Regions from separate parts of the Actinosynnema sp. NPDC059335 genome, predicted to be linked through region 2. Evidence: riboswitches for the same ligand, from Rfam matches in the RefSeq annotation. Region 2 holds a riboswitch; each other region holds the start of a gene.
What was found. Region 2 has a riboswitch for S-adenosylmethionine ahead of ACFXGA_RS07210 (aminotransferase class V-fold PLP-dependent enzyme). Riboswitches for the same ligand answer to the same signal wherever they lie in the genome.

Region 1 (10,795 bases), on a different contig from region 2:
TGGCCGGGGCTGCGGCTCGACGTGCTGGGTCCGCGTGCGGACCCGGTGGGCGACACGAACACGGCGGTCAACGACGCGTCGCTGGTGCTGCGGGCCTCCACCGCGGCCGGGCGGGTGCTGCTGACCGGGGACGTCGAACTGGCCGGGCAGGCGGACCTGCTCGGCGGGCACGTGGACCTGCGGGCCGACGTGCTCAAGGTGCCGCACCACGGCTCGCGGTACTCGTCGCCCGCGTTCCTCGCGGCGGTGCGGCCGCGCATCGCGTTGGTGAGCGTCGGCGCGGGCAACCGCTACGGCCACCCCAGCGGGGTGCTGGTGGACGCGTTGACGAGCAGCGGCGTGCTGGTGCTGCGCACGGACCGGGACGGCGACACCGCCGTCCTGGCCGGCCCGGACGGGCCGAGGGTCGCCCGCAGAGGCGGCGGCCCGACCGACAACGGACAAGGGGAGATCGATGAAGAACGACGTGTGGGTCCGATTGCACTCCGGCTGGGCCCCGCAGGGCGGCAACCGCGCGATCGCCTGGGCCCTGTGGCAACCCGGCTACGTCGCCGAGCCCTGGCCACGCGAGCAGCTCCGGCCCTCGTTCACCTACTACGTGTGCGAGGACCTGCCCAAGGGCGAACGGGGCATCGTGGCCAGGGCCACCGCCACCGGCGTGGTCCGCCTGGCACAGGTGCCGTCGGCCGACTCCGCCTACCGCCTGGTCGCCGACGCGTTGTTCGACGACGACCTGGCGATCCCGCCGGAGGAGTGGCACTCCGAGCGCTACAACCAGGAGAAGGCGAAACGTCCCTGGCCGCAGATGCTCACCGCGTGGCGCGTGGTCACCGAGCCGGTCGGGCCGCACGTCCTGCCGGAACTGGCCGCGTTCCCGCGCACGGGCTGGCTCCGCACCCCGAGGATCGCCCTGTGACCGGCGGTACCGCGGCCGGGACGTCCGCGGGCCGACGCCATACCGGACCACGGCCGGCGGCCCGACCACCGCCGGTCCGCCGTCCGCCCACCTGAAGGCGGCTCGTGCTCCAGGGGCGTGGGACACCTCCGGCACGGGACGGCGTGATCCGGCCCGTCGCGGGCAGGTCCCGCACGCGCGTCGTCTCGTGCAGCCGACCGTCGGCTCGCGGGTTGCGGCCGCCGGGTGGGGCGGTCGTGCCCACCCGGCGGGCCGGCTGCCGGGTCAGTCCCGGAGGGCCGCGATGACCGCTTCGGCCGAGGGCGGGACGTTGGCGCGGGGGCCGACGCGGTCGCCGAGGGCGTCCAGGGTCTTGAGGCCGTCGCCGGTGATGAGGAGCACCGTCTCGCCGTCCGGGTCGAGTTGGCCGGTCTCGATGAGCTTCTTCGCGGTCGCGACGGTGACGCCGCCGGCGGTCTCGGCGAAGATGCCCTCGGTGCGGGCCAGGAGGCGGATGCCCTCGACGACCTCTTCGTCGGTGACGTCCTCGATCGCGCCGTTGGTGCGGCGGACGGCGTCCAGCACGTAGGGGCCGTCGGCCGGGGCGCCGATCGCCAGCGACCGGGCGATGGTGTCCGGGCGGACCGGGCTGACCACGTCGTGGCCCGCCTTGAAGGCGGCCGAGACGGGGGAGCAGCCGGTGGCCTGCGCGCCGAACACCCGGTAGGGGGTCTGCTCGACCAGGTCGAGCTCGCCCAGTTCGCGGAAGGCCTTGTCCACCTTGGTCAACTGGGAGCCGGACGCGATCGGCACGACGATCTGGTCGGGCAGCCGCCAGCCGAGCTGCTCGGCCACCTCGTACCCGAGCGTCTTGGAGCCCTCGGCGTAGTAGGGGCGGACGTTGACGTTGACGAACGCCCAGTCCTCGTGCTCGGCGGCCAGTTCCTGGGCCAGCCGGTTCACGTCGTCGTAGTTGCCGTCGACGGTGATCAGGTTGCCGCCGTACACGGCGGTCATGAGGATCTTCGCCTGCTCCAGCGTGGACGGCACGAGCACGACCGACTGCCAGCCCGCGCGGGCCGCCGCGGCGGCCACGGCGTTGGCCAGATTGCCGGTGGAGGGACATGCCAGGACCTTGAAGCCCAGCTCACGGGCGGCGGCGAGGGCGACGCCGACCACGCGGTCCTTGAACGAGTGGGTGGGGTTGCCGGTGTCGTCCTTGACCCACACCTTGCGCACGCCCAGGGCCTTGGCGAGGCGGTCGGCCTCGACCAGGCGGGTGCCGCCGGGGTTGGTGTTGGGGTGCGACTCGACGGTGGAGGGCACGGGGAGCAGGCCGCGGTAGCGCCAGATCGACCGGGGGCCCGCCTCGATGTCCTCGCGGCGGACCCGTCCGAAGTCGTAGGCCACTTCCAGCGGCCCGAAACACTCGAGACAGGCGTATTCGGGGGCGAGCGGCGTCTCGTGACCGCACTCGCGACACGACAGCGCGCGGGCGGGACCGAGGTCGAAGGAGGTGGTGGCCGAGGGCACACTGACGGCAGTCATCGCGAGGTATCTCCTCATCTTTCCCGCGCGTCGCGGGTCGGAATTGGCACCGTGATCGCCAGCGGACGCTGTGCGACGGGTTGCCGGGGCTTCTTCGGGCCGATCCCTCTGCCCCTCTGGATGAGCGGTATTCGGTTGTGGCTTCAACTTACGTCACCATCCCGACCCTCAGCCAGAGACGTCCACCATCCGGACGTCGGCCGGCCCGTGGGAGGATCGCGGCGTGAGTTCGTCCGCTGACACGCCCGACGCCGTGCACCTGGTCGTCGGCGAGGAGGAGTTGCTGGTCGAGCGCGCGGTGCGCGGTGCGCTGGCGGCGGCCCGCCAGGCCGATCCGCAGGCCGACCTGACGCGCGTCCGCGTGACCGATCTCACCCCGCCTGAGCTGGCCGAACTGGTGAGCCCGTCGCTGTTCGCGGAGGGGCGCGTGGTCGCGCTGGAGGCCGCCCAGGAGGCCGGCAAGGAGATCGCCGACGCGGTCGTCGCCTACGCCAAGGCGCCGGCCGACGGGGTGACGCTGGTGGTCGTCCACAGTGGCGGCGGGCGGAGCAAGGCGGCCAAGGAGCTGCCCGCGGCGCTGCGCAAGGCGGGCGCGCGGGTCACCGAGTGCCCCAGGATCACCAAGGCGGCGGACCGGGAAGCGTTCGTGCGCAACGAGATCCGGGCGGCGGGCGGCGGCAAGGCCGACCCGGAGGCCGTGGCCGCGCTGATCGAGGCGGTCGGGTCGGACCTGCGCGAGCTGGCGGCGGCGGCGTCGCAGCTCGTCGCCGACACCGGCGGCAAGGTCGACGCCGAGGCGGTCCGCCGCTACCACCGCGGGCGGGCCGAGGTGACCGGGTTCGCGGTCGCGGAGAAGGCCGTGATGGGCGACCGGGCCGGCGCGCTGGAGGCGCTGCGGTGGGCGATCCAGCTCGGCGTGCCGCACGTGCTGGTCGCCGACGCGCTGGCCGACGCGGTGCGCACGATCGCGCGGGTGTCCGCGGTGGGTCGGGGCGACCCGTTCAAGCTGGCGAGCGAGCTGGGCATGCCGCCGTGGAAGGTGAAGAAGGCCCAGGGGCAGTCACGCGGCTGGGAGGACCGGGGGCTGGCGGCCGCCATGACGGTGGTCGCGGACCTGAACGCGGACGTCAAGGGTGTCGCGGCGGACTCCGGCTACGCCCTGGAACGCGCGGTGCTCAAGATCGTCGCAGCGCACGGACGGCGCTGACCCACCACAGGCGGGAGCCGGACAGGCCCGCGCTCACCGGCCGCCGGCACGAAAAAGCGCCGCCCACCCCGGCGTGGGGTGGGCGGCGCTCCGGCGTGAGGACCGGATCAGATCTGGTTGGCGCGCCGCGCCAGCGCCGACTTCTTGTTGGCGGCCTGGTTGGCGTGGATGACGCCCTTGGTGACGGCCTTGTCGAGCTTGCGGGAAGCCTCCCGCGCCAGCGCGACGGCCTTCTCCTTGTCACCGGCCTCGGCGGCCTCACGGAACTTGCGGATCGCGGTCTTGAGCGACGACTTGACGGCCTTGTTGCGCAGGCGCGCCTTCTCGTTGGTCTTGATCCGCTTCATCTGGGACTTGATGTTCGCCACGCGAAAGCCACCTTTTCCTCGGTCTCGGGGTCGCACCGCGCCTGTCACCGGCTCCGCCCCCGAAGGGGCGGTCTTCCTCCACAGCGGAATGCCGCGCGGTACGGCCGAGAAGGATATCAGGGCAGCTCACCGCACCGTGAATCGAGTCCCGTCACCACACCGCGGACCGGGTTCGTCACCGCACCGCGCGTCGAGGCCGGTCACCGCATCGTGGGCCGGCTTCGTCACCGCACCGTGAACCGGGCCCGCCCGTCGCCGACCACCACCTCGTAGTCGCCCCTGGCCACCTCGGGCTTGCCGGAGCCGTCCATGTCGCCGGCCGTCACCGCGAGGCGCTTGACGTCGAACACGACCTCGACCGCCCGCTGCTCGCCCGCCTTCAACGCCACGCGCGTGAAGCCGACCAGGCGCTGCTGCGGCGTGAGCACCTTGCTCACCGGCTGGTGCACGTACACGGGCACGACGAGGGTGCCGTCCCGGCCCCCGGTGTTGGCCACCGTCACCGACACCTCGACCTGACCGTCCCGGCGCACCTCGGCGGACGCCAACTTCGGCGCGGACGTGGTGAACGTCGTGTACGACAGGCCGTGCCCGAACGCGAACGCCGGGTCGTACGCCGAGCTGGGCGCGGTGTTCGCGCCACGCGGCTGGTCGTAGGAGAACGGCTGGTCGCCGACCGTCTTCGGCCACGACACCGGCAGCCGGCCGCTCGGGTTGACCGTGCCGAAGAGCACGTCGGCGATCCCCGACCCGCCCTCGGAGCCGGGCAGCCAGCCCGCGAGCAGCGCCGGCGCGTCCGCCACCGCGCCCAGCACCATCGGCCGGCCGGTCAGCAGCACGACCACCACGGGCTTGCCGGTCGCCCGCACGGCGGCCACCAGGCCCTGCTGCTCGGCGGTCAGCGCCGGCTCCTCGGTGTCCGCCTCGCCCTCCGCGCCCTGGTCCTCGCCGAGCACCACGACGACCGCGTCGGCGTCGGCGGCCTGGGCGACCGCGTCGGCCTGGGTGGGTGCGCTCACGACGTTCGTCGCCGGGGCGGCGGCCTTGATGCCCTGGAGCACCGTGACGGCCGGCGGCACGGGGGACGAGGCGGGCACGCCCTGCCAGCCGATCGACCAGCCGCCGAGCTGCCGTGCCACGGAGTCGGCCGAGTCGCCGGTCACCACGAGCTTGCCCGCGCTCTTCGACAGGGGCAGCACGCCCTCGTTGCGCAGCAGCACCGCGCTCTCCGCCGCCGCCTGCCGGGCCAGCGCCCGGTCCGCGCCGTTGACGATCGCGTCGGCCTTGGCCGCGTCCACGAACGGCTTCTCGAACAGCCCCAGGTCGAACTTGAGCTTCAGGATGCGCCGCACGGCCTGGTCGATCCGCTTGCCGGGGACCGCCCCGCTGCGCACGGCCGCCAGCAGCCCGGTGGTGAACTCGGCCGCGTTCGACGGCTCCATCGCCATGTCCACGCCCGCGTTGACGGCCATCGCGATGGCCTCCTGGTAGTCCGCCGCCACGTGGTAGCGGTCCACCAGGAACCGGATGTCCTCCCAGTCGGTGATCGCCACGCCGCGGAAGCCCATCCGGTCGCGCAGCTGCGTGGTCAGCAGGTACTTCGACGCGTGCGCGGGCACGCCGTTGACCGCGCCGGAGTTGATCATCACCGTGCCGACGCCCGCGTCGAACTGCGGCTGGAACGCCGGCAGCACGGTGTCCTGGAGGTACCGGATGGGCAGCTGCGCGGGCGCGCGGTCGTGGCCGTTGAACGGCTCCGAGTAGCCCGCGAAGTGCTTCGCGGTCGCGGTGAGCTTCGCGGTGCCGTCGGTCGGGTCGCCCTGCTGCCCGCGCACGTTCGCCGCGGCCAGCTCGCCGGCCAGCACCGGGTCCTCGCTGTAGGTCTCGTAGTAGCGGCCCCACCTGGTGTCGCGCGCGATGTCGGACACGGGCGCGAAGTTCCAGAACACGCCGGTCGCGCGCATGGCCCGGCCGGTCGACTCGCCCAGCTGTCGCATCAGCTCCGGGTCCCACGTCGCGCCGAGGCCGATCTGGTGCGGGAACATGGTGGCGCTGAGCACGTTGTTGTGGCCGTGCACGCCGTCCGCGCCGTAGAGGACCGGGATGCGCAGCCGGCCGTGGTCCAGCGCGTACTTCTGGATGGCGTTGGTCATCTCGGCCCACGCGCGGGGCGTGTTGGGGCTCGGCGCCTCGCCGCCGCCGGACAGGATCGAGCCGACCTTGGCGTCCTCCAGCACGGCCTTCATGCAGTCCTCGCGCAGCGGACCGGGGTTCCACTCGCAGTTGCCGCGCAGCTTGCCCACCCGGATCTGCGTCATCTGGCCGACCTTCTCCTCCAGCGTCATCCGCTTGAGGAGGTCGTCGACCCGCCGGTCGACGGGCGCCCGCGCGTCCAGGTAGCCCTGCCCGGTGGGCTCCATCACGCCGCTGGCCTGCGCGCCGGTGACCAAGAGGGCCATCGTGGCCAACGCGGCCACGATGGTCCGCTTGCGGGATCTCAACACCGAGAACCTCCAGGTGGATCGGGGGTACGCCCGGGAACACCCTCTCTGTGTGAAACCGCCCACAACAGGGCTGAACGGCGCATTCTGGGAGCGCTCCCACCCCGGTAAGGCATGAAATGCAGTACGCCCGTCTTGTTTCATGGGCGCGTGACCGCCGCACTCGACTGGCCCGGCTTCGGGCACATCTCGCTCGCCGCCCTGCTGTTCCTCTGCCTCGCCGCCGCCCTCGCGGGCGCGGTCGACGCCGTGGTGGGCGGTGGCGGACTGATCCAGCTGCCCGCGCTGCTGCTCGTCGCGCCCGGCGGCCAGCCGCTGTACGCGCTGGCCACCAACAAGATCGCGTCCGTGGTCGGCACGGCCGCGGCGGTGCGCGCCTACTCGCGGCAGACCCCGATCGACTGGTCGTCGGCGCTGCCGATGGCGGTCGCCGCGTTCGCCGGCGCGGTGGGCGGCGCGGCGTTCGCGGGCGCGTTGGCGCCGGGAGTGCTCAACGGCGTGGTGCTCGTCGCGCTGGTCGGCGTCGGCCTCTACACCTGGCGCAAGCCGGAGCTGGGCGTCGCCGAGGCGCCGAGGTTCAGCCGGGCCGCGCAGGTCGCCGTGATGGCCCTCGGCGGCGCGGTGGTCGGGTTCTACGACGGCCTGGCCGGGCCGGGCACCGGGGCGTTCCTGGTGTTCCTGCTCGTCGGCCTGGTCGGGTTCGCGTTCCTGCGCGCCTCGGCCACGGCCAAGGTGGTCAACGTGGCGACCAACCTCGGCGCGCTGCTGTACTTCGTCCCGGCCGGGAAGGTGCTGTGGGGCCTGGGCCTGGTGCTCGCGCTGTGCAACGTGACGGGCTCGGTCTTCGGCGCGCGGCTCGCGGTGCGGCGGGGCTCCGCGTTCGTGCGCCGCGTGTTCCTCACCGTCGTGGTGGCGCTGGTGGTCAGTCTGGGGTGGAAGGCGGCGGTTGGATGACCCGGAACGTCGCGCCCATCGGGTCGCCGACCGTGGTGAACCGGCCGAACCGCGACTCGACCACGTCGCCGACCGTGACGCCGCCCAGCTCGCGCACCCGCCGGGCGGCCGCGTCCGCGTCGGCCACCGCGAAGTAGGTCATCCAGTGCGGCGGGATCTCCGCGGGGATCTCGTTGGCCATGCCGAACACGCCCGCCACCGGCCTGCCGTCCACCCGCAGCTGCGTGTACGGGATGTCCGGCAGCGGGTCCAGGCCCACGCCGAACACCTGCCGGTAGAACTCGGCCGCGCCGAACGCGTCCCGGGTGGCCAGCTCGTTCCACACGACCGAACCGGGCTCGTTGACCACGTACGCGCCGATGTGCGTGCCCGCCTCCCACAGCCCGAACGCCGCGCCGTACGGGTCCACCGCGATCGCGCCGCGCCCCGGCCCGCCGGTGTCGAACTCCGGCACGAGCACCTTGCCGCCGTTGGCGTTCAGCTTCTCCACCGACTCGTCCAGGTCGTCGGTCGCCAGGTAGGTCGTCCACACCACGGGGAACATCGCGTCGGACGGCATCTCGCCGAACCCGGCCACGGGCAGCCCGCGCACGAGCGCCATCGTGTAGTGCCCGGTCTCCGGGCCGCCGACCTCGAACTCCCAGCCGAACAGGCCGCCGTAGAACGCCGCGGTGGCCTGCCGGTCGGTGGTCATCATGTCCACCCACGCGGGCGTCCCGGGCGCGTACGGGGAGGTCAGCTCGCTCATCCGGCCAACGGTCGCACCGGCCGCCGCACGCCGCGAGTCGATCAACGCCGGGACGCGCGCCGGCGGTCCGCAGCAACGCCGGGACGCCGCCGGGGCAGTGGCCCGCGACGCCGGGACGCCGCCGGCGCGGTGGTCCGCACCGACGGCGTCGGGTCACCCGGCCGGTCCGTCCCCGCGTTCGGCGGGGTTCTTGCGCGGACGGCCGCGCCTGGGTTGGTCGCCCGCGCCGTTGGGCAGGCGGCCGGCTTCGGCGAGCGCGCGGCGCAGCAGGAACTCGATCTGCGCGTTGGTGCTGCGCAGCTCGTCGTTCGCCCACCTCGTCAGGGCGTCGTGCACCGCCGGGTCGAGGCGCAGCAGGACGCTCTTGCGCTCGGCCACGTCAGGTGTAGAGCGACCCGGCGTTGACCACGGGCTGCGTGGATCGGTCGCCGCAGAGCACGACCAGCAGGTTGGACACCATCGCCGCCTTGCGCTCCTCGTCCAGGTCCACCACGTCCTCCTCGGCGAGCCGGTCCAGCGCGAGCTGCACCATGCCGACCGCGCCCTCCACGATCCGCGTCCGCGCCGCGACCACCGCGCCCGCCTGCTGGCGCTGGAGCATCGCCTGGGCGATCTCCGGGGCGTAGGCGAGGTGCGTGAGGCGTGATTCGATCACCTTCACGCCGGCCGCCTCAACCCGGGCCGCGATCTCCGCCGACAGCGTCTCGGTGATCTCGTCCGCGTTCTCCCGCAGCGACAGGCCGGACTCCTCGTGGTTGTCGTAGGGGTAGCTGGTCGCGATGTGCCGCACCGCGGTCTCGGTCTGGATGCCGACGAACCGCACGAAGTCGTCCACCTCGAACATGGCCCGCGCCGTGTCGTCCACCTGCCACACCACCACGGCGGCGATCTCGATCGGGTTGCCGTCGGCGTCGTTGACCTTCAACGTCGCGGTCTCGTGGTTGCGGATCCGGGTGGAGACCTTGGCCCGGGTGCTGAACGGGTTCGCCCAGCGCAGCCCGTCCTGGCGGACCGTGCCCGTGTAGCGGCCGAGGAACTGCAGCACCCGCGCCTCGCCCGGCGCCACGGTGAACAGCCCGCGCAGCCCGATGCCGCCGCCGGTGAGGACGACCAGCCCGGCGACCGCCGCGGGCACGTTCGGGTCCTCCGGGTCGGGGACCACCGACACGACCACCAGCAGCACCCCGACCGCCAGCGCCAGCAGCCCGATGAAGAACGCCAGGATGCCGGGCGCGGCGACCGCCGCCTTCTCCCGCACCGCAGGCGCGGGCATCCGCACCGCCACGTCCGTCGTCGCGTCCATGTCCCACCTCTGATCTCATATCGCGTGCTTAGCAAAGTGATATCACTTTTTTTCGCCGCACGGCAAGTCGCGACGCTATGAGGACCGGAGTTGTCCGCAATCGTTCCTACTCTGGGCGCATGATCCCGGTACTGAGCCGTCGCGCCCTCGGTCGCGCCACCCTGGCCAGGCAGTTCCTGCTGGCCCGCACCGACGCGACGGTGCCCGAAGTCGTCACCCGCCTGGTCGGGCTCCAGGCGCAGACCCCGCACACCTGGTACACCGGCCTGTGGTCGCGCGTCGCCGGCTTCACCCCGGACCTGGCCGCCGACGCGCTGGTGAACCGGCGGCTCGTGCGCATCGCCCTGATGCGCTCGACCATCCACCTGGTCACCGCGGCCGACGCGCTGGAGCTGCGCCCCGCCGTGCAGCCCGCGCTCGACCGGGACCTGTTCCGCAACTACACCCACGGCCGGGACATGCGCGGTCTCGACGTGGACGCCGTGGTGGCCGCCGGCCGCGCGTTGCTGGCCGAGGCGCCGCGCACCAACAAGGAGCTGGGCGCGCTGCTCCGGCAGCGGTGGCCGGACCGGTCCGCCGCCGCGCTGGCCTACGCCATCCGCTGCCTCGCGCCGCTGGTGCAGGTGCCGCCGCGCGGGGTGTGGGGTCGCAGCGGGTCGATCGCGCACACGACCGTGGAGACGTGGCTGGGCGCGTCCGTGGCGGACAAGCCGTCGGTGGACGGCCTGGTGCGGCGCTACCTGGCCGCGTTCGGGCCCGCGACGGTGAAGGACGTGCAGACGTGGTCCGGCCTGACCCGGCTGCGCGAGGTGGTCGAGGAGCTGCCGCTGCTGCGGCTGCGCGACGAGGACGGCCAGGAGCTGTTCGACCTGCCCGACGCGCCCCGGCCGGACGAGGACGTGCCCGCGCCGGTGCGGTTCCTCTACGACTTCGACAACGTGCTGCTCTCGCACGCCGACCGGCGGCGGATCGTCACCGACGACGTGCGTGCGCGCGACTACGACCCGCACGGGCCCGTGCCGCAGTTCTTCCTGGTCGACGGCGTCACGGCGGGCGACTGGGCGGTGCACCGCACCAGGGAGGCCGCCACGCTGGAGCTGCGGCCGTTCCACCGCCTGACCGCGCCGGACGAGGTGGAGCGGGAGGGCGCGCGGCTGCTGTCGTTCCTCGCCCCGGACGTGCCGCGGCACGAGGTCCGGACGACCCCGCCGGCGGTATCGCGCCCCTGAGGGTCACCGTGCGCGTGACTCGGGCACGGGACCGCTCGAGCG
Region 2 (10,795 bases):
CCACCGCCATCGCGATCACGAACCCCGACGCCACGCCGAGCCCCTGGAGCAGCCGCAACCCCGACAGCGCGAGCGCGCTGGGCGCGACGGCGCAGACCAGCGAGATCACCACGTAGCTGCCGATGCCCACCAGCAACGGCCGGCGCCTGCCCCACGAGTCCGACAGCGGACCCACCACCAGCTGCCCGGCCGACAGGCCCAGGATGAACGTGGTCAGCGAGAGCTGGATCTCCGACTCGGTCGAGCCGAACTCCGCGGCGATGCCCGGGAACGCGGGCAGGTACGCGTCGATCGAGAGCGGTCCGAGCAGGCACAAGGTGCCCAGGAGCGCCACCAGCCGGGCCCTGTTGTCCATCCGCCACCCCCACGTCGTCCGGCAAAAGCTTCGCAAGCCAAACGATCCCGTGGAAAGCGATATGTCCTACGTCACGTGCGAGGCGAAAGTGTTGCGCCCCAACGGGGTCAGTACCCCTCCGCGCGCAGCAGCTCCAGCGCGTTCGCGAGGTCGGCGGGGTACTCGCTGGTGAACGACACCCACTGGCCGTCGGCCGGGTGGTGGAAGCCGAGCGTCCGGGCGTGCAGCCACTGCCGCGTCACGCCGAGGCGCTTGGCCAGCACCGGGTCCGCGCCGTAGGTGAGGTCGCCGACGCACGGGTGCCGCAGCGCCGAGAAGTGCACCCGGATCTGGTGCGTCCGGCCGGTCTCCAGGTGCACGTCGAGCAGCGACGCGGCGCGGAACGCCTCGACCACCTCGTAGTGCGTCACGCTGGGCTTGCCGTTGGCCATCACGGCGAACTTGTAGTCGTGCTTCGGGTGCCGGTCGATCGGGGCGTCGATGGTGCCCTTGATCGGGTCGGGGTGGCCCTGCACGAGCGCGTGGTAGAGCTTCTCGACCGTGCGCTCCTTGAACGCGTGCTTCAACGCCGAGTAGGCGCTCTCGCTCTTGGCCACGACCATCACGCCGGTCGTGCCGACGTCCAGCCGGTGCACGACGCCCTGCCGCTCGGCCGCGCCGGACGTGGCGATCCTGATCCCGGCCGCCGCCAGGCCGCCCACCACGGTGGGGCCGGTCCAGCCGGGGCTGGGGTGCACGGCCACGCCGACCGGCTTGTCGACCACGATCACGTCGTCGTCCTCGTGCAGGATCTCCAGGCCCTCGACGGGCACGGCCTGCACCTGCACCGGGCGTTCCGGCTCGGGCAGGGTGACCTCCAGCACGGAGCCCGCCACCAGCCGGTCGGACTTGCCCGCGGGCTGCCCGTCGAGCACGACGTCACCCGATTCGGTCAACGCGGCGACGGCGGTGCGGGACAGGCCGAGCAGCTTGGCCAGCCCGGCGTCGACCCGCATCCCGTCCAGGCCGTCCGGCACGGGCAGCGTGCGGTAGCCGCTCATGCGCCGGCCTTCTTGGGGTCGGCCTTCTTCTCCACGCGGGTGCCGTCGTAGTCGCGCTGCAACAACGCCATCAGCACGATCACGCCGCCGCCCACGCAGATGGCCGAGTCGGCCAGGTTGAACACCGGGAAGAAGTTGCCCCACGGGTCGAGCACGGAGATGAAGTCGACCACCCCGCCGCGCAGCGGGCCGGGGGCGCGGAAGATCCGGTCGACCAGGTTGCCCATCGCGCCGCCCAGCACCAGGCCGAGGCCGATGGCCCAGCCGACCGACCGCAGCCGGCGCGCGATCCACAGGATGAACACGACCACGCTGGACGCGATCAGCGCGAGGATCACCGTCCAGCCCTCGGCCAGGCCGAACGCCGCGCCGGTGTTGCGGATCAGCGGCAGGTAGAGCAGGCCGCCGAACAGCTCGATCGGCTCGCGCCCCTCCAGGTTCTCCACCGCGATGACCTTGGTGACCAGGTCGAGCGCCAACACCAGCGGCGCGATGACGGCCAGCAGCAGGACCCGCCGCTTCGGCAACGGGGCGTCCGGCTGGTCCGGCGTGTCCGGCTCGGTGTGGGGATCGGTGCTCACCGGGCCATTGTCCAGCATCGGAGTCAGCGCAGGAACGGCGGGAGCGCGCGCTGGTCGTCCAGCGGGGTCCAGCGGCCGTCCCGCTGCTCGTACTCCCACCGCGAACCCTCGGTGACGAGCCTGCGCAGCGCGGCGATGAAGCGGTCCACGTGCTCCTCGGTGGTGCCCAGCCCGATGGACGCGCGCAGCGCCCGCTCGCCCCCGGTGAGGCGGTGCACCGCCACGTGGGCGCAGAACGCGCCGTCGCGCACGCCGATGCCGTGCTCGGCGGACAGGGCCGCGGCCAGGTAGCCGGCGTCGTGGCCGCCCACGGTGAAGCTCACCACGCCCACCCGGTCGTGGTCGGGGCCGAACAACGCCAGCTCGCGCGCGCCGGGCACGGTCCGCAGCCCTTCGCGGAGCCTGGCCAGCAGCACGCGCTCGTGCGCGGTGGTCCGCTCCCAGTGCCGGCCCAGCACGTCGCAGGCGACGGCCAGGGCGTGCACGCCCACCACGTTCGGCGTGCCCGCCTCGTGCCGCTCGGGCACCGCCGACCAGGCCACGCCCAGCCGGTCCCCGTGGTCGGTGACGCGGGCCGTCGCGCCGCCGCCGACCAGGTAGGGCTCGGCGGCCTGCAACCAGTCGGACCGGCCGACCAGCGCGCCCGCGCCGAACGGCGCGTAGACCTTGTGCCCGGACAGCACGGTGTAGTCCACGTCGAGCGCCCGCACGTCCACCGGCCGGTGCGGCGCGAGCTGGGCGGCGTCGAGGGCGATCCGGGCGCCGTGCCGGCGGGCGACCCGGGCCAGCTCGGCGACCGGCCACACCTCGCCGGTCACGTTGGACGCGCCGGCCACCACGACCAGCCGGGGGCCGACGGGGGCCTCGCGCAGCGCCCGGTCCAGGTCCAGGGTCGCCTGGGCGGGCGAGGCGGGGGCGCGCAGGCGGCGCACGTGCGGACCGCGCCACGGCAGCAGCGCGGCGTGGTGCTCGGTGTCGAACAGGATCACGGCCGTGTGCCGGGGCAGGCTCCTGGCCAGGAGGTTCAACGCGTCGGTGGTGTTGCGGGCGAACACCACGGCGTCGGTGTCGCGGGCGTTGAGGAACCGCCGGACGGACGCGCGGGCCTGCTCGTAGACCTTGGTGCTGACCTGCGAGGCGAAGCCCGCGCCCCGGTGCACGCTCGCGTACCAGGGCAGCACCTCGTCCACCGCGTCGCGCACCTGCTCCAGGCACGGCGCGCTGGCCGCGTGGTCGAGGTTGGCGTACTCGACGCGCTCGCCGGTGACCAGCGGCACGCGCAGCGACGCGCCCACCACCCGCGGCAGCGCCGCCTGCTCGGGGCCGGCAACCGTGGTGCGGGGAACTGCGATCGTCATGACGCCCTCCGGAGGGTCCGGGACCCCGTCACCAGAGGGAGCCCGCGCTTGCCGGACGCCCTGCGCGCCAGGCCAGGTCCTCACCAGGGGCACCCCACCGCGGTTGGAGGGTTGCCGGCCAGCGAGCCTGGGCTTCGCGCTGGCACTCATGACCTTCGCCCCGACGCTAACGCAGCCCGCTCGCTCCCGTCGAGCGGCGTTCACATCCTGGGAGCGGAACGTCAGGGCAGGCCGACGTCGCCCTTCCAGCGGGCGTACCGGCCCGCCCGGTCGACGGCCCGGATGCGCTGCTCGGTCGCCGTGCGCATGGCCTCCGTGCACACCACGAGCAGTTGGTCGTGCTCCTGGAGCCGGGTCGTCGGCTGCGGCGTGAAACCCTGCTCGTCGCGCACGACCAGGCTCACCGAGGACCCCGGCGGCAACCTCAGCTCGGACAGGTAGACGCCGTGCAGCTTGGAGCCGGGCTGGATGCGGACCTGGAGCAGCTCCGCGCCGAGCGCGTCCAGCGCCGACGAGTCCACCTGCACCTCGTGCGCCTCGCCGGACTTGACCAGCCGCAGCCACTTGGCGAGCCACGGCAGGGTGGTGCCCTGGACCACGGTCAGCACGACGACCAGCACGAAGACCGCGTCGACCAGCCGCTGCGCGCCCGGCACCTGGCCGATCAGCGGGATGAGGGCGAACACGATCGGCACGGCGCCGCGCAGCCCGGACCACGACACGAACACCTGTTCCCGCCAGGGCACCCGGAACGGCAGCGAGGCGAAGAACACCGACAGCGGCCGGGCCAGCAGCACCAGCACCGCGCCGGCGACCAGCGCGGGCACCAGCGCGTCGAGCAGCCGGTCGGGCGAGGCGTACAGGCCGAGCAGCACGAACAGCCCGATCTGCGCGACCCAGCCCAGCCCTTCGGCGAACGACAGGGTGTCCGACCGGTGCGGCAGCCGCGCGTTGCCGAGCACCAGCGCGGCGGTGTAGACGGCGAGGAAGCCGGACGCGTGGGCGAGGTCGCCGAAGGTGTAGGCGAGCAGGCAGACGGCGACCGTGGCCAGCGGGTACAGGCCCGTGGCGGGCAGCGCGGCCCGGCGCAGCGCGACGCCGCCGACCCAGCCGAGCGCGATGCCGATCAGCCCGCCGGCGACCAGCTCGTAGACCATCAGCAGCGGCGCGGTCCAGGTGATCGGGTCGGGCGAGGCGAGCAGCACGACGGCGATGTAGACCGGGGCGTCGTTGATGCCGGACTCCAGCTCCAGCGCGCCGATGAGCCGCTTGCCGACCCCGACCCCGCGCAACACGCTGAACACCGCCGCGGCGTCGGTGGACGACAGCACCGCGCCCCACAGCAGCGCCGTGCGCCAGTCCATGTCCAGCAGGAAGTGCAGCGCGAACCCGGTGACCGCGATGCTCACGCCGACGGCCACCGTGGACAGCGTGATGCCCAGGCCCAGCGCCGGTCTCACGGCGTTCCACCGGGTGGTGAGGCCGCCCTCGGTGAGGATCAGCACGAGCGCGACCGTGCCCAGCGACCGGGTGAGGTCCGCGTCCTCGAACTGGATGCCCAGGACCGCCTCGCCGAGCAGCACGCCGATGCCGAGGTAGAGCAGGAGCGACGGCAGACCGAGCCGGATCGAGACCCGCACCGCGATGACCGAGATGAGCAGAACCGCGGCGGCGATGCCCAGGTAGCCCGTCACACCGCCCACTCGACCTCCACGCGTCGTCCACCCTCGTCACTCGACGGGGTCATTCTCCCTGGTCCCCCCGATATGGACTAATCCGGCACCGCGACGCAGCGTCACCAGTCGAACGCCCCTAGCGCGACGCCCGCCGAACCGGGCACGGTGAAGATCGGGTCCGCCGCCCCGGTCACCTCCCTACCGTCCCCGAGACACCTTCCCTGCGGGAGTCACCGTGAAGTTGCGCACGATCTCCATCGCGCTGGTCACCACCGGCGCGCTCCTGGGCTCGGGCCTCGGCTCGGCCACCGCCGCGCCACCGCCGTCCGCCCTGGCCGGGCCGAACATCCCGGTCTCCGCCGTCCAGGCCGACCTCGCCCAGCTCCAGAGCATCGCCACCGCCAACGGCGGCAACCGGGCGCACGGCCGGCCCGGCTACCTGGCGTCGGTGAACTGGGTGAAGTCCAAGCTCGACGCCGCCGGCTTCACCACCCGGGTGCAGTCGTTCACCAGCAGCGGCGCCACCGGCTACAACCTCATCGCCGACTGGCCCGGCGGCGACCTGAACAACGTGGTCATGGTCGGCGGGCACCTCGACAGCGTGACGGCCGGTCCGGGCATCAACGACAACGGCACCGGCTCGGCCGGGCTGCTGGAGGTCGCGCTGGCCGTGCGGTCGAGCGGTTTCCAGCCCACCAAGCACCTGCGGTTCGCCTGGTGGGGCGCGGAGGAGCTGGGCCTGGTCGGCTCGACGTACTACGTGAACTCGCTGTCCACCACGGACCGCTCGCGGATCGACGCGTACCTGAACTTCGACATGATCGGCTCGCCCAACCCCGGCTACTTCGTCTACAGCGCGTCCGGGCAGCCGTCCGGGTCGCTGGCCCTCCAGCAGACGTTGCAGGGTTACTTCACCTCGATCGGCGTGCAGACCGAGCTGACCAGCGTGGGCGGCCGGTCCGACCACGCGGCGTTCGCACGGGCCGGCATCCCCGTCGGCGGCACGTTCACCGGCGCGGAGGGCATCAAGACGTCCGCCCAGGCGCAGAAGTGGGGCGGCACGGCGGGCACCGCGTTCGACCGCTGCTACCACCGCTCGTGCGACACCACGGCCAACGTGAACGCGACCGCGCTGGACCGCAACACCGACGCCATCGCGCACGCGGTGTGGACGCTGGCGGCCTAGTCCCCCAGCAGCCGCGCCAGCACCTCGGCGGCGGCGGCCGGGGCGGGGTCCACCAGCACGACCTTGTCCCGGCCGCGCTCGCCCGCGACCACCGCGACGTCCTGCCGGCGCACGCCGAACGCCTTGGCCAGCGCCCGCCGCACGGCCTCGTTGGCCTTGCCCTCCACGGCCGGCGCGGCGACCGCGACGACCAGCGCGCCGTCGCCCCACCGGCCGCCGACGGCCTCGCGCTTCGCGCCGGGCTTGACCCGGACCGCGAACCGGAACGGGTCAGGCACGCGACACCACCGCCGCCAGCGTCTCCTCCAGCAGCGCCGGGCGCTCCCCGAGCACGTCCGGCGCGGCCGACAGCAACTGCGCCTGCCCGAGGTAGGCGGAGTAGGCGAGCACGGCCCGCCGGCGCGCCACGTCGGCGGGGAACCCCAGCTCCCCGAACAACGCCTCCAGGTAGCCGAGCCGGCGGTCCGTGACGCGCCGCAGCACCGGGGCCACCGCCGGGTCGTCCTTGGCGGCGAGCATGGCCAGTTCCACCGCGCTGTGCCGCGTGCGTTCCAGCACGGTCCCGAACAGCAGCCGCAGCCTCGCCGCCGGCTCCGCCACCGACTCGACCAGCTCGATCACGGCCTCGGTGTGCTCGCGCTCCCAGCGTTCGAGGGTGGCCTTGAGCAGGGCTTCGCGGTTGGGGAAGTGCCAGTAGGCGCTCCCCTTGGTCGCGCCGAGCCTGGCCGCGAGGGGTTCCACGGCGACCGCCGCGACGCCGCCCTCCGCCAGCGCCCGCAACGCCACCGCGGTCCAGTCGTCGCGCGTCCGCCGTGCCATGACTCCATACGCTACCGTATGGTGTCGGACCATACGGTCCCGTACGGAGGTGGTCGTGATGATCCGGAACGTGCACACACGCCCGATCCCCGACAGCGCGGCGCTGGTCGACCGGCTGGTCGAGCTGTGGCCGTCCGACCGGTGGCCCGCGCTGGTGCTCGACCGCCCGCTGGGCGTGGGCGCGGACGGCGGGCACGGGTTCGTCCGCTACCGCTGCACCGCGCACGTGCCCGGCCGACGGGTCGAGTTCGCGTTCGACCCGACCATCGGCATGGTCGGCACCCATGTGCTGGAAGCGGTCCCGGGCGGGTTGCGGCACACTCTGACCGGTCGGCCGCGCGGCCTGATGCGCCTGGCCTGGCCGCTGGCCGTGCGGTGGTTGCACGACGCGCTCATCGAAGACCTGCTCGACAACGCGGCCCGCGCCGCCGGTCGGCCGCCCGCCCGGCCGGCCCGGTGGTCGGCGTGGGTCCGGCTGCTGCGCACGGCGGCGGCCAGGAGGGGTGACCGGCGACCCGCCTGACCGTCTTTCCTCCACAACCCCCGGTCTCGTCCGTCTTCCCGGTACCGGGACCAGAGGGGGGAGGGTTCGTGACGCCGGAGGATCCCGACGACCACGCGGCCACCTTCAGCGACTTCTACCACCGGGAGCGCACCAGGCTGTTCCGCTTCGCGGCGGTGATGTCCCCCCACCTGGACCACGAGTCCGCGGTGCAGGAGGCGTTCGTGACCGCGTGGCGCCACTGGCCGGTGATCGCCCCGAGGTCCAGACGTGCTTGGCTGGTGAGGACGATCCGCAACCTGCTGGTGGACCAGGCCCGCCGGCGGGAGCTGCCGGGGGACCTCACCGACGAGGTCGTCGCCCGGCAGCGCGGCACGTACCGCGTCCTGGTGCCCCGGCAGCGGGACGCCGAGACGTGGCACGAGCTGGTCAGCACGCTGGCCGCGGTCGCGAACCTGCCGGACCACCTGCGCACGGCGCTGGTGCTGCGGTTCTGGGACTTCGACGACGGCGAGATCGCCGACGTGCTGGGCTGCCGGCGGTCGTCGGTGCGGCGGTACGTGTCGCACGCGAGGGCGAAGGTCAGCGAGCAGGTCGGCAACACCGAACGCCGGGTGCGCGGCTCCCAGCGCGGGAAGGAGACGTCATGAGCGACGAGCTGGACCCCCGGCTGGACCACCTGCGCGCGGAGCTGGCCGAGGCCATCCCGGAGGATCCCGGCCGGGACGAGCTGGGCGTGGCGGCGATCATGGCGCAGGCGTCGCGGTACGAGCGGCAGGCCGCCCTGGTCGTGGCCGCGCAGGAGGGCTCGAAGGCCGCGCTGGACTCCCTGGTCGCCGAGCTGACCCCGCTGGTGTGGCACGTGGCCCGGGGCAACGGCCTGGACGAGACCACCGCCGAGGACGTCGTGCAGACGGTGTGGCTCAGCCTCCTGCGCCACCTGGAGCGGCTGACCGAGCCGCGCGCCGTGGCCGGCTGGCTGATCGTCGCCACCCGGCGCGAGGCGCAGCGGGCCTGGCGCGACCGCAACGGCCGCCCCGCCCTGTCCACCGACTCGGCCGTGGACATGCCCGACGACCGCTGGCTGCCGGAGCCGGAGGCGCTGCGCGACGACCGCGACCGCCGCCTCTGGCGCGCGTTCAACGCCCTGTCCCGCCGCTGCCAGGAACTGCTCCGCCTGACCGTGCTGGCGGGTCGGGCGGAGTACCGGGCCGTGGCCGAGGCCCTGGCCATGCCGCGCGGCTCCATCGGCCCGACCCGGGGCCGGTGCCTGACCCAGCTGCGGAACAGCCTGGAGCGCGACGACGTGCTGTGACGGCCCGGTCGGCTCGGCCGCCCCCGCGGCACCAGCTCGGCGGGGAACGCGCTGTCCACCCACACCGAGTCCGGCGGGAACCGGGACACATCCATGCCGACGCGGGCGGCGACCGCCTCCCGCACGGCGTCGGGTTCGCAGTGCCGGAACAGCGTCACCGCGCGGTCGCGCACGACCGCCAGGTGCTGATCAGCCCTTGGAGACGGACCTCGCCCCGGACGACGAACCGCGAGCCGCGCGTCCACCGACCCCGGCTCCCCGCGCAGCGGGGTCGACGAGTTGTCCACAGGTCAGCGCCGAGCGGCTGACTTCGTCCTCCCCCGCCGGCAGGACAAAAGCAGGGGTCCCCTTGGCGGGGACCCCTGCGCGGCGTAGGTGGCAGTGCTCAGATCCGGGCGACCGGGCGTGGTGCTCAGATCCGGGCGACCGCGACCCGGACCTTCTGCCCGTCGCCGACGACACCGTCCGACCCGTGGTCGACCTCGCCGTACTCGACGGACCCCGCCAGGGTCTCCTCCTGCACGAACGCCTCGAACCGGCGCACCGCGTCCGCCACCGCGTCGGGCAGCCGCAACGTCAACGCGATCCGGTCCGACACCTCCAGCCCGGCGTCCTTGCGCGCCTGCTGCACCACGCGCACCAGGTCGCGCGCGACGCCCTCGGCGGCCAGCTCCTCGGTCACCTCGGTGTCCAGCACGACCAGCCCGCCGCTGTCGGGCAGCGCCGCCGTCGCGCCCCGGTCCGTGGCGACCAGCCGCTGCTCGTACTCCTCCGGGAACAGCTCGATCCCGGCGGCCACGACCTTGCCGTCCACCTCCTGCCAGTCACCGGCCTTCACGGCCTTGATGACCTTCTGCACGTCCGGCCCCAGCCGGGGCCCGGCGGCGCGGGCGTTGACCGCGAGCTGGAAGTGGCCGTGCGCGTCCACGTCCGTGGTCAGCTCGACCTCCTTGACGTTCACCTCGTCCCGCAGGACCTCGGTGAACGGCTCCAGCTGCGCCACGTCCGCCGCCGCGATCACCAGCCTGGCCAGCGGCAGCCGCACCCGCAGCTTGTTCGACTTGCGCAGCGACAACGCCGTGGACGCCACCTGCCGCACCTGGTCCATCGCGGCCACCAGGGCGTCGTCCGCGGGCAGGTCCGCCGCCACCGGGTAGTCGGTCAGGTGCACCGACCGGCCGCCGGTCAGCCCCCGCCACACCGACTCCGCGGTCAGCGGCAGCAGCGGCGCGGCCACCCGGCTCACCACCTCCAGCACGGTGTGCAGCGTGTCGATCGCGTCCCGGTCGCCCGACCAGAACCGGTCGCGCGAACGCCGCACGTACCAGTTGGTCAGCACCTCCAGGAACTCCCGGATCGACGCGCACGCGCCCGAGATGTCGTAGGCGTCGAGCTGCGCGGTCACCCCGGCGACCAAGTCGTGCGTCTTCGCCAGCACGTACCGGTCCAGCACGTGCTGCGAGTCCGTCCGCCAGCGCCCCTCGACCCCCTCCGCGTTGGCGTACAGGGCCAGGAAGTACCAGGAGTTCCACAGCGGCAGCACGGCCTGGCGCACCGCGTCGCGGATGCCGCGCTCGGTCACCACCAGGTCGCCGCCGCGCAGGATCGGCGACGCCATCAGGAACCAGCGCATCGCGTCCGAGCCGTCCCGCCGGAACACCTCGTTGACGTCCGGGTAGTTCTTGCGCGACTTGGACATCTTCTGCCCGTCGTCGCCCAGCACGATCCCGTGCGCCACGCAGTTGCGGAACGCGGGCCGGTCGAACAACGCCGTCGCCAGCACGTGCATGGTGTAGAACCAGCCGCGCGTCTGGCCGTTGTACTCGACGATGAAGTCACCGGGGTAGTGGTCCTCGAACCACTCCGCGTTCTCGAACGGGTAGTGCACCTGCGCGAACGACATCGAGCCGGACTCGAACCAGCAGTCCAGCACCTCCGGCACCCGGCGCATGGTCGACTTCCC
Region 3 (7,538 bases), on a different contig from region 2:
CAGCAGGGCAGCACGAATACGCATTTCATTCCTTATGGGTCAGCAAAACGGGTGAGCAAACCAACCGAAAAACAAGAAACTCAGACGGACGCCGTCCGCCGCCGGTCCACCCCACGCGCCACGCGGTTGGTCAGGAACTGGATCGCGGTCGCGATGACCGCCAGCACGACCACCGTGCTCCACAGGTAGCGGTCGTTGAACCGCTGGTACCCCATGCGCACGGCGAGGTCGCCGAGCCCGCCCCCGCCGACCACCCCGGCCATCGCCGAGTACCCCAGCAGCGCGATCGCGGTCACGCCGACGGCGTTGACCAGCGCGGGCAACGACTCGCGGAGCAGCACGCTGCGCACGATCCGCAGCGTGGACGACCCGGTCGTGACGGCGGCCTCGACCACCGCCACGTGCACCTCGGCCAGCACGTTCTGGACCAGCCTGCCGACGAACGGGATCGCGCCGACGGCCAGCGGCACGATGGCCGCCGTGGGTCCGATGGTGCTGCCGAGCAGCAGCCTGGTCAGCGAGGTGAGCACCACCAGCAGGACCAGGAACGGCATGGAGCGGCCCAGGTCCACGACGAACCCGAGCACTTTGTGGAGCACCGGCCGGGGCTTCAGCCCACCGGGAGCGGTGAGCTGGAGCCAGATGCCGACCGGCGCGCCGAGCAGAACAGCGATCAGGGTGGAGACGACCACCATGTACAACGTCTCGCCGGTGGCGACCAGCACGTCGTCGAACACGGTGGACCAGGGTGTTGCAGACCTCACGCAGCTACTCCCTGCGGACCCGACAGGGTCCGGCGCACGGAGCCGCCCGCTTCCGAGATCCACTCCAGCGCCGAGTCCGCGCGCTCGCCCTTCAGGCCGACGCGGAACCGCGCCACCGGCGTCTCGCCGAGCCGGGTGAGGCCGCCGCCGAGCAGGTTCAGCTCGACGCCGAACCGGCCGGTGGCCTCGGGCAGCAACGCGCCGACCGCGGCGAACCCGACCAGCACGACGTCCGCGACCCGGTCGAACGCGCCCTCCTGCGCCGGGTTCTGGTCCACGGCGGGCAGCAGCGACGCGGCCGTGCGGCTCGTCGCGTCCGACACCAGGTCGAGCACCTTGCCGTGCTCCACCACGCGGCCGTCCTCCAGCACCGCGACGTCGTCGCAGATCCGCCGGACCACGCCCATGTCGTGCGTCACCACGAGCACCGTCACGCCCAGCTCGGCCCGCGCCCGGTCCAGCACGGTGAGCACCGAGCCGGTGGTGTCGGGGTCCAGGGCGGACGTCGGCTCGTCGGCCAGCAGCACCGACGGCGACGCGGCGAGCGCCCGCGCGACCGCGATCCGCTGCCGCTGGCCGCCGGAGAGCTGGTCGGGGTACGAGCCGGCCTTGTCGGTCAGGCCGACCAGGTCCAGCAGCTCGGCCACGCGGGTGCGGCGCTGCGGGCCGGCCACGCCCGCGGCCTCCAGCGGCAGCGCGACGTTGCCCGCCGCGGTGCGCTGGCGCAGCAGCGAATCCCCTTGCGGCACCACGCCGATCTGCCGCCGGGCGGCGCGCAGGGCGGTGCCGTCGAGGGACACGAGGTCGGTGCCGTCGACCCGGATCGCGCCGCTGTCGGGGCGCTCCAGGAGCGCGACGCAGCGGGCCAGCGTCGACTTGCCCGCGCCGCTGGGTCCGACGACGCCGAGGACGGTGCCCGCGGCGACGTCCAGGTTCACGCCGTCCAGCGCGCGAACCTGGCCGGTACTCCCGGGGAAGGTCTTGGTGAGGTTCTCGACAGTGATCACGTTTTCGCTCCACGACTGCATGCGGCGGCGCACGGCTCGGGGCGTGCGCGACCGGCGGCTCAGCTCAGAAGGTGTCCTGAAGAAGGACGCGAGGATTCGAAGGCGCCTAGGTGCTCAGCGGCAGCTGCGACAGCCCGAGGACGTGCGGCGGCCGTGGTCGACGACCCGACGTCGGGTGAGCATTCGCATCCTGGGCACGTGATCCTCCATCGATCCTGGCTGAAGCACCTGCCCCCATGGGGGGGTGGTTGCTGCGGCGTCGTGGAGCCAGGTCTCTCGGCCGCTCGGGATGGCACCACGAGTAGACCCGACGAGGACCGGCTGACGCAAGCCCGAAACAGGATCGTCCGGCAAATCACACTTTCGGCCGAAAGATCATCGACTAGCTATGGGACGCGGCTTCGGCTATCCGGATGAAGTCGCTGACGTCCAATTGTTCGCCGCGCACCGCCGGGTCCACCCCGGCGGCGACGAGCAGCCGCTCCGCCTCGGCCGCCGAACCGGCCCACCCGGACAGCGCGCCGCGCAGCATCTTGCGCCGCTGGGCGAAGGCCGCGTCCACCAACGCGAACAGCCGCTTCGGGTCCACGGCGGACCGCGGCGCGCGGCGGTCGAACGCGACCAGCGCCGAGTCCACGTTGGGCACGGGCCAGAAGACCGAGCGCGGCACCGCGCCCGCGCGGCGGGCGTCGGCGTACCAGGCGAGCTTCACGCTGGGCACGCCGTAGACCTTGCTGCCCGGCGGGGCGGCCATCCGGTCGGCCACCTCCGACTGCACCATCACCAGGCCGGTGCGCAGCGACGGCAGCACGGCCAGCAGGTGCAGCACCACGGGCACGGCCACGTTGTAGGGCAGGTTCGCCACCAGGGCCGTCGGCTCCACCGGCAACCGGTCCGCGGTGACCCGCATCGCGTCCTCGTGCACCACCGACAGCCGGTCGGCCAGGCCGGGGGCGCGTTCCGCGACGGTCACCGGCAGCCGCTCCGCCAGCACCCCGTCGATCTCCACGGCCACCAGCGCGCGGCAGGAGGGCAGCAGCGCCAGCGTCAGCGAGCCGAGGCCGGGCCCGACCTCCAGCACCACGTCGTCGGGGCGCAGGTCGGCCGCCGCCACGATGCGCCGCACCGTGTTCGGGTCGTGCACGAAGTTCTGCCCCAGCTTCTTGGTGGGGCGCACGTCCAGCTCGGCGGCCAGCCGACGGACGTCGGCCGGGCCGAGGAGGTGGCTCCCCGGCCCGGCCGACGTCGGGTCCTCAGTCACCCGTGCATTCTTACGGCAGGCCCAGCTTCTGCTGGCAGTGGGGCCACGCCGAGTAGCCGCCGCGCGCGTCGCGCAGCTTGGTGGCCACCGCGATCTGCTGCTCGCGGGTCGCCTGGTGCGGGTACGCGGCGTACTGGCTGCCGCCGTAGGCGTCCCAGGTGCCCTTGTTGAACTGCAGGCCGCCGTAGTAGCCGTTGCCGGTGTTGATGGCCCAGTTGCCGGTCGCCTCGCAGTAGGCCAGCCGGTCCCAGATCTCGCCGTCGGGCGGGAGCTTGGTGCCGACCTTGACCTTCTTCGGCTTCGGCTCCTTGGTGACCTTCGCGCCCAGCTTCTCGCGGCCGACCTCGGCCCCGTTCTTCACCGTGACGCGGTAGGTGACGATCTGCTCGCCGGCCTCGCCCGGGTCCAGGACCTCCTTCTGGCCCTTCATCAACGTGTCGTCCTTGACCTCCTCGACGGGCGGCTGGATGGCCTCCGTCGCGTTGATCACGGACACGCCGGTGCGGGTGATGTGCACCTCGGCGCCGTTGGTGATGCGCAGGTCCGCGGCGGTCTCGAGCCTGTCCTCGGGGCCGAGGGTCAGGTTCTCGGCCTTCATCAGCTCGTCCACGGTCACGGCCGTCGTGCGCAGCTGCCGGGGCTCGTTGCCGCCGTCGTAGAGCGTGATCGTCTTGAGGCTCTTGACCTCGAGCGAGAGGCCGTCGAGGGGGACGTCCATGTTGCGGTCGTGGGAGAGCCACGCGCCCTCGTCCTCGATCCGCAGCTGCTCCAGCGCCTCGTCCACGGTCACGGACCGGACCCAGCCCTCGCGCTGCTCGCCGTCGACCGTCGCCTTCACCAGGCGGCCGCGGTCCAGCGAGATCTTCCCGCCGTCGCCGACCTTCGCCTGGGGGGACGGGGAGAGCGCGTCGTGCTCGCCGATCGTGATGCCCTCGTCGGCCAGGATCTCGCCGACGGTGGACTCGTAGGTGCGGACGGTCTTGGCCTCGCCGTCGATGTCGACCGTGACGGACTTGTCCATCGCGATCGCGGTGGCGCCGCCGCCGGAGATGGTCACCAGCACGGTGGCGACCGCGGCCTTCAGGAAGCGCCGCTTCCACTTCCCGGCGGCCTCGACCAGGGCGGCCGGCGGGGCGCTCGGCCGCTCGGCGGCCAGACCGCCCGCGACCCGGTCCTGGGAGACCTCGTCGGGGAGGATGATCGGGGGGAGGAGCGTGGTCTCGGCGTTGATGAGCCGGATCAGCTCGTCGACGTCGACGTTCGCGTTCGCCAGCAGCTCGTCGGCGTCCGGCCCGAGCACTTCGAGGACGTCGTCCGGGGTGATGGTGAACACCGCGGTGTCCCACTCGGACGGCGGCCCCGGTCTGTCCAGGACGCCGACCCCGGTCACGGGTGTCGGCTGCACGGGGGTGAACCAGTCGGTGTCCTCGTTGAACGAGTTCACGGGTTGCCATACCTCCTGAAGGCGCGAAGTCCGGCCGCACGCACGGTCGTGTCGGTGGTCAGCTGGTGATCTCCGGCATCTCCTGCGCTCGTCGGCTTCTCGCTTCTGGTGTCAACGTGACCCGCCCCGACTGCGGGTGCGCCCCGGAGTGCGACTCGGGGCACGGTCACGGGACCGTAACGGGTGCGCGGGGGTTGTGCCAACACCCCGACAACCCTTGTGAGTTCAGTCACTCCGTTAGGGGAGCAAGTCCGTCCGCCATTTGTCGTAAGGAGCACTACGACTCCACCCGGTCACCAAGATCGAAGACACGTTCGGCGTTCCGGGTGATCTTGGTGGCCAGCTCCCCCGGGTCGATCTCACGCAACGTCGCCAGGTCGCGCAGGGTGTAGTTGGCGCAATAGGGCTCGTTCGGGCGACCTCGGTACGGGTGGGGCGTGAGGAACGGCGCGTCGGTCTCCACCAACAGGTGCTCGTCGGGCGCCCACCGCGCGGCCTCCCGCAGCGCGTGGGCGTTGCGGAACGTCGCCGTGCCGGCGAAGGACAGCACGAACCCCCGCTCCACGCACGCGCGCGCGAAGGAGAGGTCGCCGGAGAAGCAGTGGAAGACCACTGTGGACGGCGCGCCCTCGGCGTCGAGCACCGCCAGGATGTCGTCGTGCGCGTCCCGGTCGTGGATCATCAGCGGCTTGCCGACCCGCTTGGCGAGGTCGATGTGCCACCGGAACGCCTCGTGCTGGGCGGATTTTGGCGCGTAGTCCCAGTAGTAGTCCAAACCGGTCTCGCCGATCGCGACGACCCGCGGCAGCGCGGCGAGCCGTTCCAGCTCCGCGCGCTCCGCCTCGCCGAACACCGACGTGCGGGTGGGGTGCAGGGCGACGGCGGCGAACACCCGGTCGTCCCACGTGGCGGCTTCGGCGGCCCAGCGGGCGGCGTCGAGGTCGTCGGCGACGGTGATCACGCGGTCCACGCCCGCCTGGACGGCCCGGTCGACCACCTCGCGGACCTGCTCGGGCGTCTTCGCGCCGCACGCGTCCAGGTGGGTGTGGGCGTCGACCACCGGCGCCGGCAGCGCCTCCGGCACCGGTGGCCGTTCGCCGCGGCGCTTGGTCACGTCCGCCGCCGCGTCGCGCGCGTCACCGGACGGGTCGCCCGACGCGTCACCCGACGGGTCGCCGGCCGCGTCACCGGACGATCGGGGCCCACTCGGGCCCGGTCTCGCCCAGCTCGGGGTCGAGCTTCGCGAACAGCGGCGCGGGCTTGGCCAGCGGGCGGCCCACCTCGATCGGGGTGGACGCCCACGTCGCCTGCTCGGCCGCGTAGTCGCCGGTGAGCACCGGGTAGTGGCGGTCCGGCACGTCCAGGTCGGCCACGTCGGTCAGCTCCGGCTGGGCCGCCCACACGCCCGTGCCGCCCAGCGCCTCGTGCACCTTCTGCGCCGAGTGCGGCAGGAACGGCGTCAGCAGGGCGTTGGCGTCCTGCACGACCTGCAACGCGGTGTGCAGCACGGTGTCGCGGCGCTCCGGGTCGTCCTTGAGCTTCCACGGCTCCTGGTCGGACAGGTAGCGGTTGGCCGCGCCGACGACCTTCATCGCCTCGGTGGACGCCTGCTTGAACCGGGAGCGGCGCAGGTGCCCGCCGACCACGTCGAACGCGGCGCGCGACAGCGCCAGCAACTCGTGGTCGGCCTGCGTGGGGCTGGTCGGCCTCGGCACCGCGCCGACGTTCTTGTGCGCCATCGAGATCGACCGGTTGACCAGGTTGCCCCACTCGTTGGCCAGCTCGAAGTTGGTCCGCCGGACGAACTCCTCCCAGGTGAAGTCGGTGTCCTGGTTCTCGGGGCCGGCCACGGAGATGAAGTAGCGCAGCGCGTCCGGGCCGAACTCCTTGAGGAAGTCGGTCACGTAGATGACCGTGCCGCGGGAGGTGGAGAACTTCGAGCCGCTCATGGTCAGGAACTCGGAGCTGACCACCTCGGTGGGCAGGTTCAGCGTGCCGAACGCGCCCGGCTCGCCGCCCTTCGCGCCCTGGCCGTTCTGGCCGAGCAGCAGGGAGGGCCAGATCAGCGAGTGGAAGACGATGTTGTCCTTGCCCATGAAGTAGTAGCCCTGGGCGTCGCCGGTCCAGAACTCCCGCCAGGCGTCGTCGTCCCCGGAGCGCCGGGCCCACTCCACGGACGCGCTGAGGTAGCCGATCACGGCGTCGAACCACACGTAGAACCGCTTCATCGGCTGGTCGCGCCACCCGTCGAGCGGGATCGGGATGCCCCAGTCCAGGTCGCGGGTGATGGCGCGGGGGCGCAGGTCGCCGAGCAGGTTCTGGCTGAACTTGAGCACGTTCGGCCGCCACTCGGTGCGGGTCTGGAGCCAGCCGCCGAGGGCGTCGATGAACTGCGGGAGGTCGAGGAACAGGTGCTCGGTCTCGACGAACTTCGGCGTCTCGCCGTTGATCCGGCTGCGCGGGTTCTTCAGGTCGACGGGGTCGAGCTGGTTGCCGCAGTTGTCGCACTGGTCGCCGCGCGCGCCGTCGTAGCCGCAGATCGGGCAGGTGCCCTCGATGTAGCGGTCGGGCAGGGTGCGGCCGGTGGAGGGGCTGATCGCGCCCATCTCCGTCTTCGGGACGACGTAGCCGTTGCGCCAGAGGGCGAGGAACAGCTCCTGCACCACCCGGTAGTGGTTGCCGGTGGTCGTGCGGGTGAACAGGTCGTAGGACAGGCCGAGGCCGTGCAGGTCGTTGGCGATGACGCGGTGGTACTTGTCCACGAGCTCGCGCGTGGACAGCCCCTCCTTCTCCGCCTGCACCGAGATCGGCGTGCCGTGCTCGTCCGAGCCGGAGACCATCAGCACCCGGTTGCCCGACATGCGCATGTAGCGGGAGAACACGTCGGAGGGGACACCGAAACCGGAGACGTGACCGATGTGGCGGGGGCCGTTGGCGTAGGGCCACGCCACCGCGGTCAGCACGGAGGCACTCATGGTCCAAGCCTACGGAGGTCCTTCCAGCGCTTTTCCGCGGGTCGGGACACCGAGGCACCGACGCCTCGCTGTTCTGACCTTCTGATT

Region 1: it holds a riboswitch for S-adenosylmethionine, as region 2 does, so the genes downstream of both, thrC (threonine synthase) here and ACFXGA_RS07210 (aminotransferase class V-fold PLP-dependent enzyme) in region 2, are expected to answer to the same signal.
Region 3: it holds a riboswitch for S-adenosylmethionine, as region 2 does, so the genes downstream of both, ACFXGA_RS22520 (methionine ABC transporter ATP-binding protein) here and ACFXGA_RS07210 (aminotransferase class V-fold PLP-dependent enzyme) in region 2, are expected to answer to the same signal.

What each region holds. Positions count from the first base shown of each region.
Region 1 covers NZ_JBHYXZ010000057.1:28,810-39,604, reverse strand. The annotation lists partial or broken gene ACFXGA_RS19440 (DNA internalization-related competence protein ComEC/Rec2) at 1-420, shown strand, start outside; gene thrC (threonine synthase) at 1,181-2,443, opposite strand; SAM riboswitch class I at 2,455-2,570, opposite strand; gene holA (DNA polymerase III subunit delta) at 2,667-3,650, shown strand; gene rpsT (30S ribosomal protein S20) at 3,758-4,018, opposite strand; gene ACFXGA_RS19420 (glycoside hydrolase family 3 N-terminal domain-containing protein) at 4,243-6,522, opposite strand; gene ACFXGA_RS19415 (sulfite exporter TauE/SafE family protein) at 6,670-7,473, shown strand; gene ACFXGA_RS19410 (VOC family protein) at 7,442-8,221, opposite strand; gene ACFXGA_RS19405 (hypothetical protein) at 8,375-8,599, opposite strand; gene ACFXGA_RS19400 (SPFH domain-containing protein) at 8,601-9,524, opposite strand; gene ACFXGA_RS19395 (winged helix DNA-binding domain-containing protein) at 9,644-10,753, shown strand.
Region 2 covers NZ_JBHYXZ010000014.1:79,220-90,014, reverse strand. The annotation lists gene ACFXGA_RS07225 (multidrug effflux MFS transporter) at 1-355, opposite strand, end outside; gene ACFXGA_RS07220 (RluA family pseudouridine synthase) at 463-1,395, opposite strand; gene lspA (signal peptidase II) at 1,392-1,976, opposite strand; gene ACFXGA_RS07210 (aminotransferase class V-fold PLP-dependent enzyme) at 2,000-3,334, opposite strand; SAM riboswitch class IV at 3,374-3,488, opposite strand; gene ACFXGA_RS07205 (potassium/proton antiporter) at 3,556-5,037, opposite strand; gene ACFXGA_RS07200 (M28 family metallopeptidase) at 5,246-6,196, shown strand; gene ACFXGA_RS07195 (DUF167 domain-containing protein) at 6,193-6,474, opposite strand; gene ACFXGA_RS07190 (TetR/AcrR family transcriptional regulator) at 6,467-7,015, opposite strand; gene ACFXGA_RS07185 (SRPBCC family protein) at 7,086-7,538, shown strand; gene ACFXGA_RS07180 (RNA polymerase sigma factor) at 7,607-8,167, shown strand; gene ACFXGA_RS07175 (RNA polymerase sigma factor) at 8,266-8,832, shown strand; gene ileS (isoleucine--tRNA ligase) at 9,245-10,795, opposite strand, start outside.
Region 3 covers NZ_JBHYXZ010000073.1:1,093-8,630, forward strand. The annotation lists gene ACFXGA_RS22510 (MetQ/NlpA family ABC transporter substrate-binding protein) at 1-24, opposite strand, end outside; gene ACFXGA_RS22515 (methionine ABC transporter permease) at 81-764, opposite strand; gene ACFXGA_RS22520 (methionine ABC transporter ATP-binding protein) at 761-1,771, opposite strand; SAM riboswitch class I at 1,975-2,067, opposite strand; gene rsmA (16S rRNA (adenine(1518)-N(6)/adenine(1519)-N(6))-dimethyltransferase RsmA) at 2,154-3,032, opposite strand; gene ACFXGA_RS22530 (transglycosylase family protein) at 3,043-4,476, opposite strand; gene ACFXGA_RS22535 (TatD family hydrolase) at 4,754-5,590, opposite strand; gene metG (methionine--tRNA ligase) at 5,661-7,451, opposite strand.